Regions from separate parts of the Clostridium fungisolvens genome, predicted to be linked through region 2. Evidence: a T-box and tRNA genes for the amino acid it is inferred to sense, from the RefSeq annotation. Region 2 holds a T-box; the other regions hold tRNA genes.
The links. A T-box is a leader RNA that pairs with one kind of tRNA and senses whether it is charged. The one in region 2 lies ahead of ileS (isoleucine--tRNA ligase), so its partner is inferred to be a tRNA-Ile.

Region 1 (3,620 bases), 280 kb from region 2:
ACTACTGCAAATCGTTATTACCGATGGAGTGACGCAGGAAGATAGAGTGTGCTAGCTATTGGATGCTAGTCTAAGCACTTAGGTATACAGGTAGGCAAATCCGCCTGTATTAGCTGAGGTGTGATGGGGAAGGCCTTTTAGGCTGAAGTACTTGATTCTACGCTGCCAAGAAAAGCTTCTAGGGAGAAATGTAGTACCCGTACCGCAAACCGACACAGGTAGGTGAGGAGAGAATCCTAAGGCCGGCGGAAGAATTACAGTTAAGGAACTCGGCAAATTGACCCCGTAACTTCGGGAGAAGGGGTGCCTACGAGAGTAGGTCGCAGAGAATAGGCCCAAGCAACTGTTTAGCAAAAACACAGGTCTCTGCTAAAGCGAAAGCTGATGTATAGGGGCTGACGCCTGCCCGGTGCTGGAAGGTTAAGGGGAATCGTTAGCGGTAACGCGAAGCGGTGAACTTAAGCCCCAGTAAACGGCGGCCGTAACTATAACGGTCCTAAGGTAGCGAAATTCCTTGTCAGGTAAGTTCTGACCCGCACGAATGGCGTAATGACTTGGGCACTGTCTCAACTGTAAATCCGGCGAAGTTGTAGTGCAAGTGAAGATGCTTGCTACCCGCGATTGGACGGAAAGACCCCGTAGAGCTTTACTGTAGCTTAGCATTGAGTTTCGGTATTGTCTGTACAGGATAGGTGGGAGACTTGGAAGCATCCTCGTTAGGGGATGTGGAGTCGTCCTTGGGATACCACCCTGACAGTACTGGGATTCTAACCGGGCACCATGAAGCTGGTGACGGGACATTGTTAGGTGGGCAGTTTGACTGGGGCGGTCGCCTCCAAAAAAGTAACGGAGGCGCCCAAAGGTTCCCTCAGAACGGTCGGAAATCGTTCGTAGAGTGCAAAGGCAGAAGGGAGCCTGACTGCGACACCCACAAGTGGAGCAGGGACGAAAGTCGGGCTTAGTGATCCGGTGGTACCTCGTGGGAGGGCCATCGCTCAACGGATAAAAGCTACCTCGGGGATAACAGGCTGATCTCCCCCAAGAGTCCACATCGACGGGGAGGTTTGGCACCTCGATGTCGGCTCGTCGCATCCTGGGGCTGAAGTAGGTCCCAAGGGTTGGGCTGTTCGCCCATTAAAGCGGCACGCGAGCTGGGTTCAGAACGTCGTGAGACAGTTCGGTCCCTATCCGTCGCGGGCGTAGGAAATTTGAGAGGAGCTGTCCTTAGTACGAGAGGACCGGGATGGACTGACCTCTGGTGCACCAGTTGTTCCGCCAGGAGCATAGCTGGGTAGCTACGTCGGGAAGGGATAAACGCTGAAAGCATCTAAGCGTGAAGCCCACCTCAAGATTAGATTTCCCATAGCGTAAGCTAGTAAGACCCCTCGAAGAACACGAGGTTGATAGGTCGGAGGTGTAAGCATGGTAACATGTTCAGCTGACCGATACTAATAGGTCGAGGGCTTGACCAATACAAGATATTACAAAGTAAACTTAAGTGCAATTTTGAAAGAATAATCTTTCTTATATTTAGAAAAAATTCTTGTTGACAAGAAGAAAAAGTCTAGATATAATATTCACTGTGGTCAAATTAATGACTACAAACTGAATATCTGGTAATGATGCGTCTTAGGGTTACACCCGTACCCATACCGAACACGAAGGTTAAGACTTAGACGGCTGATGGTACTGCATGGGCGACTGTGTGGGAGAGTAAGTGGTTGCCAGGTTAGTAAGGATCTTTAGCTCAGTTGGTTAGAGCAACCGGCTCATAACCGGTAGGTCCGGGGTTCGAGTCCCTGAAGGTCCACCATATTTGGGGGTATAGCTCAGTTGGGAGAGCACCTGCCTTGCACGCAGGGGGTCAAGAGTTCGAATCTCTTTATCTCCACCAAAGTAAACCATGAACTTAATGTTCATGGTTTTTTTGTATTTAAACTTAAATTTATATTAAGAAAATCTACTTATTATATACATATAAAAATTGGCATATTATAATTATTACTGAAGAATACTCAGTAAAAGATGTAATATAAATTATAAAATGGAGAAGAATTATGATTTTTTATAGAGTAAAACAATTTTGGTGGGCTATAATCTGTAATTTTAAGCAGTTAGATGAAGAATATATAAATAAGTATTTAGAAGACCATGAAAAAAAGCTTTTTGATAAACTAAAGACTGGTGATAAACATCATTGCATAAGAGTATCAAAGGATTCATTAGAAATATATGAAAACATAAAGGAGAACTTAGATGAATATCAATTAGCAAAAGCAGCTTTGCTTCATGATATTGGAAAGAGTGAAAGACCTTTAAACTTTATAGAAAAATCTATTGTTGTCCTGCTGAATAAATTTACCAAGGGAAGCATTAGAAAATATGATAACATAAAAATATTAGATATATACTATAATCATCCTAAAAAGGGAGTTGAGATGCTTCGAAGTTATGGTTATAATGAAGAATTTCTTCAAGTCATAGGAAATCATCATGATAAAAAATACACTGATAATGCTATGCTTAATATAGTAAAAGAAAGTGATAATAAAAATTAGCTAAATTGATATAGGAGGATTTATATGCTCACAGCTAAATTAAGAAAACAAATGATAATTAATAAATTGATAGATTGTTCAGAACCACAAAAGGGATCTTCTTTCGCGAAAGAATTAGGTGTTACAAGACAGGTAATTGTTAAAGATATAGCATTACTAAGAGCAGAAGGCAATAATATAATCGCTACTCCAGATGGTTATATAATTGAAAAAAATGCAGCTAATAGGATTAATAGGGTAATAGCAGTTAATCATCATATAGATGAAATGGAAGATGAATTAGCAACTATTATAAGATATGGTGGTGTTATAGAAGATGTAGTTGTAGAACACCCGTTATATGGTGAAATAAGAGCTATGCTTAAATTAAGAACCTTTAATGATCTTTCAAATTTTATAGATAAGTTTAATAATCTGAAAGCAACTCCTTTATCATCGTTAACTGGAGGGGTACATATACACACAATATCTACAGAAACAGAAGAAAATATGTTATTAATATTAAATGAACTTAAAAATAAAAGATATTTGATAACAGAATAATCATATCTAATTTATAAATTAGGATATTGGAGGCAAAGAAATTTATGAAAAAGATTTATTGGTTATTAGCATCGGTTGTTATAATAGTTATGCTAATTCTGTCCTTTTCAAACTTAATTGTAAATATCCAGTGGTTTAGAGAAGTAGGGTACCTCACTGTATATTTTACTAAACTTATAGCGATATTAAAACTTATGGTACCTATATTTGCGGTTTGTTTTATTGTAGTACATTTTTATTTAAAATCGTTAACTAAAAGTTTGCTTACTCAGCTTGAAGGAAAGAAGAAAAGATATATAAAAGTAGTTAGTATTGTAGGAAACTTAATATTATCTCTTATAATATCATACTATACTGCATCAACTTATTGGTATACAATTTTACAATTTACTAACTCAGTTAATTTCAATGATAAGGATCCTATATTTGGGCATGATATATCTTTTTATATATTTAAATTACCACTTATCCAGTCATTGTATAATGTATTGTTATCATTAATAATAACAATAATTGCTA
Region 2 (3,620 bases):
CTTCTGATATAAATTGAGCTGGGAAGTTAGCTTCAAATAACTCCTTATTCTCAAATGGATAGTGATGTTGTGCAAAAGGCATTGAACCTGAGTCAAACCAACAGTCTATAACTTCAGCTGTTCTCTTCATTTCCTTTCCACAGCAGCTACACTTAAGTTTTACTCCATCTATATATGGCTTATGAAGTTCTATGTTATCTGGAACATCAATTCCCTTTTCCTTAAGTTCTGCAACACTTCCTATAAGCTCTCTATGACCGCATTCACATTCCCATATTGGAAGTGGTGTACCCCAATATCTATCTCTTGATATACCCCAATCTATAACATTTTCAAGGAACTTACCAAATCTTCCTGTTCTTATGTTATCTGGGTACCAGTTTATCTTATTGTTGTTTTCTAAAAGTTTATCTCTTAAAGATGTCATTCTTACAAACCAACTAGCCTTTGGATAGTAAAGCAGTGGTGTATCGCATCTCCAGCAGTGTGGATATGAGTGCGTATGTTTTTCAGCTTTGTAAAGAGAGTTTTGATCCTTAAGATAATTTAATATCTTTTCATCAGCTTTCTTAACAAATATCCCTGCAAACGGAGTAACTTCATCAACGAATTTTCCTTCTGCATCTACAAGATTAATTAATGGTAACCCATTTTTCTTTGCTACTAAATTATCATCTTCACCATAAGCAGGTGCTATATGAACTATTCCAGTACCATCTGAAAGAGTTACGAAATCACCATGTATAACAAAGAATGCTTTTTCTTCTGGTTTATGGAATGGCATTAGTTGCTCGTATTCTAAACCTAATATCTCTTCACCCTTAAATTCTCTTAACACTTCATAATCATCTGAAAGAACCTTAGCTACTAGTTCCTTAGCTAATATATAAACTTCATCATTTTGTTTAACTTCAACATAATCATAAGCTTTATTTATAGCAAGACCTACGTTAGAAGGTAATGTCCAAGGTGTTGTAGTCCAAGCCATTATATACTTGTTATCTTCACCTTTAACTTTAAACTTAACAAAAGCGGTATTGTCTTTTACATCTTTATATCCTTGAGCAACCTCATGTGATGAAAGTGAAGTTCCACATCTTGGACAGTAAGGCATAACTTTATGACCTTTATATAAAAGATCCTTATCCCACATTTGCTTTAACGCCCACCAAACTGATTCTATGTAAGAATTATGGTAAGTAACATATGGATTCTCCATATCAACCCAGTAACCTATCTTCTTAGACATGTCTTCCCACATACTTACGTAAGTGAATACCGAATCCTTACAAAGCTTAACAAATTCTTCTACTCCATGTTCCTCTATTTGTTGCTTTCCTGATATTCCAAGCTTCTTTTCTATCTCAAGTTCAACTGGAAGTCCATGAGTATCCCATCCAGCTTTTCTTATAACCTTGTATCCTCTCATAACCTTATATCTTGGTATTATATCTTTTATAACTCTTGTTATGATATGTCCAACGTGAGGTTTTCCATTTGCAGTTGGAGGTCCATCATAGAAAGTAAAATACTCTCCTTCTTGGTTTGATTCAAAGCTCTTTTTTATTATTTCTTTATCACTCCAGAGCCCAGCTACATCTCTTTCCAGTTCAACAAAACTTTTTGAAGAATCTAGTTTTTTATACATACTTTTTCCCCTTTCATAAATGGTCAAATATAATTTAGCCCACATTAATGTTAAATATTATGTTTTAGTCTGTTATGCTTACTTATCCACAGATCTCATTGAATTATAATTTCCTAAAGAATAAAAAAAACCTCATCCCATAGGACGAAGTTATATTCGTTATACCACCTTAAGGCGACGCCATATAGACTTACATATTGTAAAATCTACAGCTCATTTTCGAGTACATGTATACTCTATCCTTTAACGCAGGCTAACGAGATAAGCTTATTTGTGAGTTAACACTTTCGGCCTCCAGCTCCTAGGTGATTTTCATTAAGTATATACACGATTTTTCACCAACCAATCGCTCTCTAAAGTACTGTACTTAAATACTTGCCCTAATCATTGCTTTTCAATGTAAAAATTATATCTCAGCTTGAAGTTATTGTCAACATGGTTTAAATTGTTCAGCTTATCTACTCTTTTTGCATATGAAAACATTTACTTAAATATTATTTATTATTATTATAAGTGATATAAAATAACTCTTTACAAAATATACAATATACGTTAATATAATACTTGTAATCATAATATTTAGAGGTGTTTTAAATGTTAATGTATATTTTTAAAATGTTTATTTTTAGTATTATAGTCTTTTCTATGATATTTATTAATCCTAATGGTTTTTTTAATTTCTTTTTTTAGGTATAGCTCATATTAAATTAGATAATTTATTTGTGCCTTAATATAAATTGTATTAACATGGATATAATTAAAGATATATTAGATATAATGTACTTATTATATATCTTTAATTCTTATCAATATAGATTAATTGAATTTAAACTATATTTTGTCAACAAATAATATATGTATATATTACGACTGTTCAGGATACAAGATTTTATTTAATAATTATTACTAATTACTATTGACTTTTAATTTGTATAGTGGTTTAATATAGTTAATAAGATTTTCCATCCCCTTGAATAGTCATCCTTAAAATGTGGAGGATTAACTATGGAAAATAACTTAAATCAAGAAATTTTAGATAAGCTAACAAAAGTCTGTTTATGTAAGGCCATCCCCAGGTCTAAGATAAAAGACGCTATAAGAAAAGGAGCTCGTACACCAGATGAAGTCACTAAGGCTACTGGAGCACGCACCGGTGGTTGTGGCGGTAGACGATGCACCCCTAAAATTCAAGAATTGATAGATGGATATCTAGACGAACAATGGCATTAATTCCCCTTAATTGTTCATTCGTTATTATTTTTATCTCCCTATCGCATACAAAAGATTCACTGAAGCGAATTTCTTCAGTGAATCTTTTTGCGCATCATTATTAAGTTTAGTTTTGTTTTCTAAGCCAACCTGAAACCCCTCTTCCAGCAGCTACGATTGGTTTGTCATCTTTATAGGTTATATTAAGTTTCTCTCTAGGTCTTCCATAAACATTTTGCTGTACTATCTCAATATAATCATCATCAACCTTGCTTACTATTGCTAGATGACCATACTCACCTTTAGTGAATACAATTATATCATTTATTTTAGGTTTATCTCCTTCACCATTTTTAAACTGAATCAGCATCCTAGTATTATTGGTACCTCCATTTTCTATCTTATCATCAAAGTAATCTTTAGCATTTCCTCCACCAGGTATGCTTATGCCTAATTTATCGTAGTAGAACCTATTAATAAACTCTACACATTGCCACTTATACCCGTAAACGTAACCATTTTTATTTTTGTTTATGCCATGTTCCTGGGCTCCATCTTTACCATTATTATATATTGGTATACCTTGATAAGTATCTACTACTTTGCCAACCTCACTTCCAAACTTATACATAAGTCCGGTGACGATAGATACTATAATTCCAACTAATAATACGCCTATTATAGTTAAAGTCATTACTTTTATTATATTTGTGTTTTTTTTGTTATAATACATATAATCCTTTCCAAAGTGCCATCACTTTTA
Region 3 (3,620 bases), 620 kb from region 2:
AAAGATATTTGAAGGTATATTTAGATTTTAGCATATAAATTTATATAATTGACTATAGAATAGTTTGAGTTTTGTTCAATAACATGGTATATTAAATATCGTTGTCTGACAAATTGATTTTAAGCAACAAAAAATAATGTTGACAAGATTCGATTGAGATGATAATATGAATAAGCAGTTAAACATTGGTCTTTGAAAATTAAACAGAGAAGATAAACAAAGTCTAAAATTAGACTTAAACTAAACCAGCAATTCTTTTGAAAAAAGACTTACTAAGTAAGTAAGCTATGATTAAACTTTAAATTGAGAGTTTGATCCTGGCTCAGGACGAACGCTGGCGGCGTGCCTAACACATGCAAGTCGAGCGGAGAAAGTTCTTCGGAACTTTCTTAGCGGCGGACGGGTGAGTAACACGTGGGTAACCTGCCTTATAGAGGGGGATAGCCTTCCGAAAGGAAGATTAATACCGCATAACATTTTCGTTTCGCATGAAATGAAAATCAAAGGAGCAATCCGCTATAAGATGGACCCGCGGCGCATTAGCTAGTTGGTGAGGTAATGGCTCACCAAGGCGACGATGCGTAGCCGACCTGAGAGGGTGATCGGCCACATTGGAACTGAGATACGGTCCAGACTCCTACGGGAGGCAGCAGTGGGGAATATTGCACAATGGGGGAAACCCTGATGCAGCAACGCCGCGTGAGTGATGAAGGCCTTCGGGTTGTAAAGCTCTGTCTTTGGGGACGATAATGACGGTACCCAAGGAGGAAGCCACGGCTAACTACGTGCCAGCAGCCGCGGTAATACGTAGGTGGCAAGCGTTGTCCGGATTTACTGGGCGTAAAGGGAGCGTAGGTGGATATTTAAGTGGGATGTGAAATACCTGAGCTTAACTTGGGTGCTGCATTCCAAACTGGATATCTAGAGTGCAGGAGAGGAAAGTGGAATTCCTAGTGTAGCGGTGAAATGCGTAGAGATTAGGAAGAACACCAGTGGCGAAGGCGACTTTCTGGACTGTAACTGACACTGAGGCTCGAAAGCGTGGGGAGCAAACAGGATTAGATACCCTGGTAGTCCACGCCGTAAACGATGGATACTAGGTGTGGGGGTTTCAACACCTCCGTGCCGCCGTTAACACAATAAGTATCCCGCCTGGGGAGTACGGTCGCAAGATTAAAACTCAAAGGAATTGACGGGGGCCCGCACAAGCAGCGGAGCATGTGGTTTAATTCGAAGCAACGCGAAGAACCTTACCTAGACTTGACATCTCCTGAATTACCCTTAACCGGGGAAGTCGGTACCTTTGGTACCGACAGGAAGACAGGTGGTGCATGGTTGTCGTCAGCTCGTGTCGTGAGATGTTGGGTTAAGTCCCGCAACGAGCGCAACCCTTATTGTTAGTTGCTACCATTTAGTTGAGCACTCTAGCGAGACTGCCCGGGTTAACCGGGAGGAAGGTGGGGATGACGTCAAATCATCATGCCCCTTATGTCTAGGGCTACACACGTGCTACAATGGCAAGTACAAAGAGACGCAAGACCGTGAGGTGGAGCAAATCTCAAAAACTTGTCCCAGTTCGGATTGTAGGCTGAAACTCGCCTACATGAAGCCGGAGTTGCTAGTAATCGCGAATCAGCATGTCGCGGTGAATACGTTCCCGGGCCTTGTACACACCGCCCGTCACACCATGAGAGTTGGCAATACCCGAAGTCTGTGAGCTAACCCGTAAGGGAGGCAGCAGCCGAAGGTAGGGTCAGCGATTGGGGTGAAGTCGTAACAAGGTAGCCGTAGGAGAACCTGCGGCTGGATCACCTCCTTTCTATGGAGAAATTATTAAGTACTGATGCATTTCAGACTTAATATATACGAATTCTGGTTAGAATCTCTCTCTGTTTAATTTTGAGATACCAAGTAATTGGCATCTTAATTTAATATACACATATGGGGGTATAGCTCAGTTGGGAGAGCACCTGCCTTGCACGCAGGGGGTCAAGAGTTCGAATCTCTTTATCTCCACCATTTGTGGGCTTATAGCTCAGCTGGTTAGAGCGCACGCCTGATAAGCGTGAGGTCGATGGTTCGAGTCCATTTAAGCCCACCATTGTTCTTTGAAAATTGCACATAAGTTAAAGTAAAGATATTTACTATTCTTTGTAATAAATTGATTACTAAAATGCACGCTAGTATTTTAGTAAATCAGCAAATTTGTAACTCAAATTTGATTTGATAGGTCAAGCTACAAAGGGCGCATGGTGAATGCCTTGGCATCAAGAGCCGAAGAAGGACGTGACAAGCTGCGATAAGCTTTGGGTAGGCGCAAATAGCCTGTGATCCAAAGATCTCCGAATGAGGAAACTCACGTAGGTAACCCTACGTATCCTATAGTGAATACATAGCTATAGGAGGGTAAACCTAGGGAACTGAAACATCTAAGTACCTAGAGGAAGAGAAAGAAAAATCGATTCCGTCAGTAGCGGCGAGCGAAATCGGAAGAGCCCAAACCAAAGATTTATCTTTGGGGTTGCGGACAGAACATAACATTGGTGGCTATTGTAATTGAAGATATCTGGAAAGATACACCGTAGAAGGTAATAGTCCTGTAAGTGAAACAAGAAGACCATAGTTCTGCTCCAGAGTACCACGAGACACGTGAAACCTTGTGGGAAGCAGGGAGGACCACCTCCCAAGGCTAAATACTACTTGATGACCGATAGTGAAGAAGTACCGTGAGGGAAAGGTGAAAAGAACCCCGGGAGGGGAGTGAAATAGAACCTGAAACCGTGTGCCTACAACCGATCATAGCACCATATGTGTGTGATGATGTGCTTTTTGTAGAACGAGCCAACGAGTTACGGTATGTAGCGAGGTTAAGTACTTAAGGTACGGAGCCGAAGGGAAACCGAGTCTGAATAGGGCGACTAGTTGCATGCCGTAGACCCGAAACCGGGTGACCTATCCATGGCCAGGTTGAAGCGAAGGTAAAACTTCGTGGAGGACCGAACCACGTTGGTGTTGAAAAACCATGGGATGAGCTGTGGATAGCGGAGAAATTCCAATCGAACTCGGAGATAGCTGGTTCTCCCCGAAATAGCTTTAGGGCTAGCGTCGGATATGACTAATGGAGGTAGAGCACTGAATGGGCTAGGGGGCATATCGCTTACCGAACCTTATCAAACTCCGAATGCCATATAGTATTAGTCCGGCAGTCAGACTGCGAATGATAAGATCCGTAGTCAAAAGGGAAACAGCCCAGATCGTCAGCTAAGGTCCCAAAGTATAAGTTAAGTGGAAAAGGATGTGGGATTTCTAAGACAACTAGGATGTTGGCTTAGAAGCAGCCACTCATTAAAAGAGTGCGTAATAGCTCACTAGTCGAGAGATCCTGCGCCGAAGATGTTCGGGGCTCAAACTTATCACCGAAGCTACGGCTAGCAGATTTATCTGCTGGGGTAGGGGAGCGTCGTAATCGGGCTGAAGTCGTACCGTAAGGAGCGGTGGACTGATTACGAGTGAGTATGTTGGCATCAGTAGCGAGAACTAGGTGAGAATCCTAGTGGCCGAAAACCTAAGGTTTCCTCAGGAAGGCTCGTCCGCTGAGGGTTAGTCGGGACCTAAGCCGA
Region 4 (3,620 bases), on a different contig from region 2:
AGCTACGGCTAGCAGATTTATCTGCTGGGGTAGGGGAGCGTCGTAATCGGGCTGAAGTCGTACCGTAAGGAGCGGTGGACTGATTACGAGTGAGTATGTTGGCATCAGTAGCGAGAACTAGGTGAGAATCCTAGTGGCCGAAAACCTAAGGTTTCCTCAGGAAGGCTCGTCCGCTGAGGGTTAGTCGGGACCTAAGCCGAGGCCGAAAGGCGTAGGTGATGGACAATCGGTTGATATTCCGATACTACTGCAAATCGTTATTACCGATGGAGTGACGCAGGAAGATAGAGTGTGCTAGCTATTGGATGCTAGTCTAAGCACTTAGGTATACAGGTAGGCAAATCCGCCTGTATTAGCTGAGGTGTGATGGGGAAGGCCTTTTAGGCTGAAGTACTTGATTCTACGCTGCCAAGAAAAGCTTCTAGGGAGAAATGTAGTACCCGTACCGCAAACCGACACAGGTAGGTGAGGAGAGAATCCTAAGGCCGGCGGAAGAATTACAGTTAAGGAACTCGGCAAATTGACCCCGTAACTTCGGGAGAAGGGGTGCCTACGAGAGTAGGTCGCAGAGAATAGGCCCAAGCAACTGTTTAGCAAAAACACAGGTCTCTGCTAAAGCGAAAGCTGATGTATAGGGGCTGACGCCTGCCCGGTGCTGGAAGGTTAAGGGGAATCGTTAGCGGTAACGCGAAGCGGTGAACTTAAGCCCCAGTAAACGGCGGCCGTAACTATAACGGTCCTAAGGTAGCGAAATTCCTTGTCAGGTAAGTTCTGACCCGCACGAATGGCGTAATGACTTGGGCACTGTCTCAACTGTAAATCCGGCGAAGTTGTAGTGCAAGTGAAGATGCTTGCTACCCGCGATTGGACGGAAAGACCCCGTAGAGCTTTACTGTAGCTTAGCATTGAGTTTCGGTATTGTCTGTACAGGATAGGTGGGAGACTTGGAAGCATCCTCGTTAGGGGATGTGGAGTCGTCCTTGGGATACCACCCTGACAGTACTGGGATTCTAACCGGGCACCATGAAGCTGGTGACGGGACATTGTTAGGTGGGCAGTTTGACTGGGGCGGTCGCCTCCAAAAAAGTAACGGAGGCGCCCAAAGGTTCCCTCAGAACGGTCGGAAATCGTTCGTAGAGTGCAAAGGCAGAAGGGAGCCTGACTGCGACACCCACAAGTGGAGCAGGGACGAAAGTCGGGCTTAGTGATCCGGTGGTACCTCGTGGGAGGGCCATCGCTCAACGGATAAAAGCTACCTCGGGGATAACAGGCTGATCTCCCCCAAGAGTCCACATCGACGGGGAGGTTTGGCACCTCGATGTCGGCTCGTCGCATCCTGGGGCTGAAGTAGGTCCCAAGGGTTGGGCTGTTCGCCCATTAAAGCGGCACGCGAGCTGGGTTCAGAACGTCGTGAGACAGTTCGGTCCCTATCCGTCGCGGGCGTAGGAAATTTGAGAGGAGCTGTCCTTAGTACGAGAGGACCGGGATGGACTGACCTCTGGTGCACCAGTTGTTCCGCCAGGAGCATAGCTGGGTAGCTACGTCGGGAAGGGATAAACGCTGAAAGCATCTAAGCGTGAAGCCCACCTCAAGATTAGATTTCCCATAGCGTAAGCTAGTAAGACCCCTCGAAGAACACGAGGTTGATAGGTCGGAGGTGTAAGCATGGTAACATGTTCAGCTGACCGATACTAATAGGTCGAGGGCTTGACCAATACAAGATATTACAAAGTAAACTTAAGTGCAATTTTGAAAGAATAATCTTTCTTATATTTAGAAAAAATTCTTGTTGACAAGAAGAAAAAGTCTAGATATAATATTCACTGTGGTCAAATTAATGACTACAAACTGAATATCTGGTAATGATGCGTCTTAGGGTTACACCCGTACCCATACCGAACACGAAGGTTAAGACTTAGACGGCTGATGGTACTGCATGGGCGACTGTGTGGGAGAGTAAGTGGTTGCCAGGTTAGTAAGGATCTTTAGCTCAGTTGGTTAGAGCAACCGGCTCATAACCGGTAGGTCCGGGGTTCGAGTCCCTGAAGGTCCACCATATTTGGGGGTATAGCTCAGTTGGGAGAGCACCTGCCTTGCACGCAGGGGGTCAAGAGTTCGAATCTCTTTATCTCCACCAAAGTAAACCATGAACTTAATGTTCATGGTTTTTTTGTTTGCAAATAATTAAATAATTATAATGCAACTAACTTATAGGTTTTGAATAGAATATTCTAAGACAAATATATATAAATCTACACCTCCAGCTATATAACCTTAGCATAACTATGTTATGAGTACTTACCAAAGATAAGGAGGTAGAATTATGCATTTAATATACTTATTTGTCATAGCTTTTGTAAATAGTATTGATAACATTGGTATAGGTGTTGCGTACAGTGTTGGCAGAATAAAGATTGGATTTTACAAAAATATAATTATATCATCTATAGCATTTCTAGTGTCCTATATAGCTGCTATTTCTGGCAATATGGTATCGAATTTTTTAAGTGATAATATTTGTACAATGTTGAGTGTGATAATATTGGTAGTTATGGGGAGTAAGATGATAATCAAATCTATCTTAGAAAAAAGTGATGATGACGAATATAAAGTTAAAAATATAAAATACACCGAGGTTATATCAATAGGATTGGTATTGGCTCTTGATGATGTAGGAAGTTCAGTAAGTTCAGGGTTATCAGGTTATTCACCTTTCGCAATATCACTACCATATTTTATTATAAGTATTATGATCTTTATGTTGTCTGACTATGGTACAAGGTTCTTTGGAAAACTTAAGATTGGTAAAAAAGCAACCATAATATCAGGTGTAGTAATGATATTGATGGGGTTGTTAGAATTAGTGGGATAGGTCAAAAGAAGTGTATGGAAGTATGTAATCCTACTTATACTAATATAAGATCATTATAATAAGCACCTATAAATACTATAGGTGCTTATTTGTAAATAAATAAAAGCTATTATATTAATAGTTTTCAGCCAATACCTCAAAGTAAGATTGAGAATGGGCACAAGCAGGACAAGCTATAGGGGCATCCTGTCCTATATAGATATATCCACAATTTATGCACTTCCACGAAACTTCAATATCCTTTGAAAAAACTTTATTATTTTCTATATTACTGAGAAGAGCTCTATATCTTTCTTCATGATGCTTTTCTACTTCTGCTATTTTTCTATAAACGGCTGCTATTACTGGAAAGCCTTCAGCCTCAGCCTCATCTGCAAAAGTAGGGTATAGGTCTGTCCATTCCTCGTTTTCTCCGTCAGCAGCAGCTTTAAGATTAACTTTTGTATCTCCATAGGCTACAGGATATGTGGCTGTTATTTCTACATTATCAACTCCTAAGCCTTCACTTAAAAACTTAAAGAACCTTTTTGCATGCTCTTTTTCATTTTCGGCAGTTTCTATAAATAGATTTGATATTTGGACAAATCCTTCTTTTTTTGCAATAGATGCGTAATAAGTATATCTGTTTCTAGCTTGGGATTCTCCTGCAAAGGACTTCAATAAGTTTTCTGATGTTTTAGTACCTTTTAAAGATTTCAAATTTATCCCCTCCAATATTTTTATGTAGTATTGTATTCTTCATCATATT

Region 1: it encodes a tRNA-Ile, which carries the amino acid that the T-box ahead of ileS (isoleucine--tRNA ligase) is inferred to sense. The anticodon was not compared.
Region 3: it encodes a tRNA-Ile, which carries the amino acid that the T-box ahead of ileS (isoleucine--tRNA ligase) is inferred to sense. The anticodon was not compared.
Region 4: it encodes a tRNA-Ile, which carries the amino acid that the T-box ahead of ileS (isoleucine--tRNA ligase) is inferred to sense. The anticodon was not compared.

The regions. Positions count from the first base shown of each region.
Region 1 covers NZ_BLZR01000001.1:4,923,468-4,927,087, forward strand. Annotated here, with positions in the region: rRNA gene bsdtw1_RS21855 (23S ribosomal RNA) at 1-1,472, shown strand, start outside; rRNA gene rrf (5S ribosomal RNA) at 1,613-1,730, shown strand; tRNA gene bsdtw1_RS21865 (tRNA-Ile) at 1,737-1,813, shown strand; tRNA gene bsdtw1_RS21870 (tRNA-Ala) at 1,819-1,894, shown strand; gene bsdtw1_RS21875 (HDIG domain-containing metalloprotein) at 2,058-2,558, shown strand; gene bsdtw1_RS21880 (transcription repressor NadR) at 2,583-3,101, shown strand; gene bsdtw1_RS21885 (UPF0182 family protein) at 3,146-3,620, shown strand, end outside.
Region 2 covers NZ_BLZR01000001.1:4,643,212-4,646,831, forward strand. Annotated here, with positions in the region: gene ileS (isoleucine--tRNA ligase) at 1-1,648, opposite strand, end outside; T-box leader at 1,786-2,045, opposite strand; gene bsdtw1_RS20610 ((2Fe-2S)-binding protein) at 2,654-2,878, shown strand; gene bsdtw1_RS20615 (CHAP domain-containing protein) at 2,985-3,590, opposite strand; gene bsdtw1_RS20620 (DUF1643 domain-containing protein) at 3,618-3,620, opposite strand, start outside.
Region 3 covers NZ_BLZR01000001.1:4,021,493-4,025,112, reverse strand. Annotated here, with positions in the region: rRNA gene bsdtw1_RS17785 (16S ribosomal RNA) at 300-1,819, shown strand; tRNA gene bsdtw1_RS17780 (tRNA-Ala) at 1,944-2,019, shown strand; tRNA gene bsdtw1_RS17775 (tRNA-Ile) at 2,025-2,101, shown strand; rRNA gene bsdtw1_RS17770 (23S ribosomal RNA) at 2,230-3,620, shown strand, end outside.
Region 4 covers NZ_BLZR01000002.1:145,383-149,002, reverse strand. Annotated here, with positions in the region: rRNA gene bsdtw1_RS23035 (23S ribosomal RNA) at 1-1,715, shown strand, start outside; rRNA gene rrf (5S ribosomal RNA) at 1,856-1,973, shown strand; tRNA gene bsdtw1_RS23025 (tRNA-Ile) at 1,980-2,056, shown strand; tRNA gene bsdtw1_RS23020 (tRNA-Ala) at 2,062-2,137, shown strand; gene bsdtw1_RS23015 (manganese efflux pump MntP) at 2,324-2,872, shown strand; gene rbr (rubrerythrin) at 2,987-3,571, opposite strand.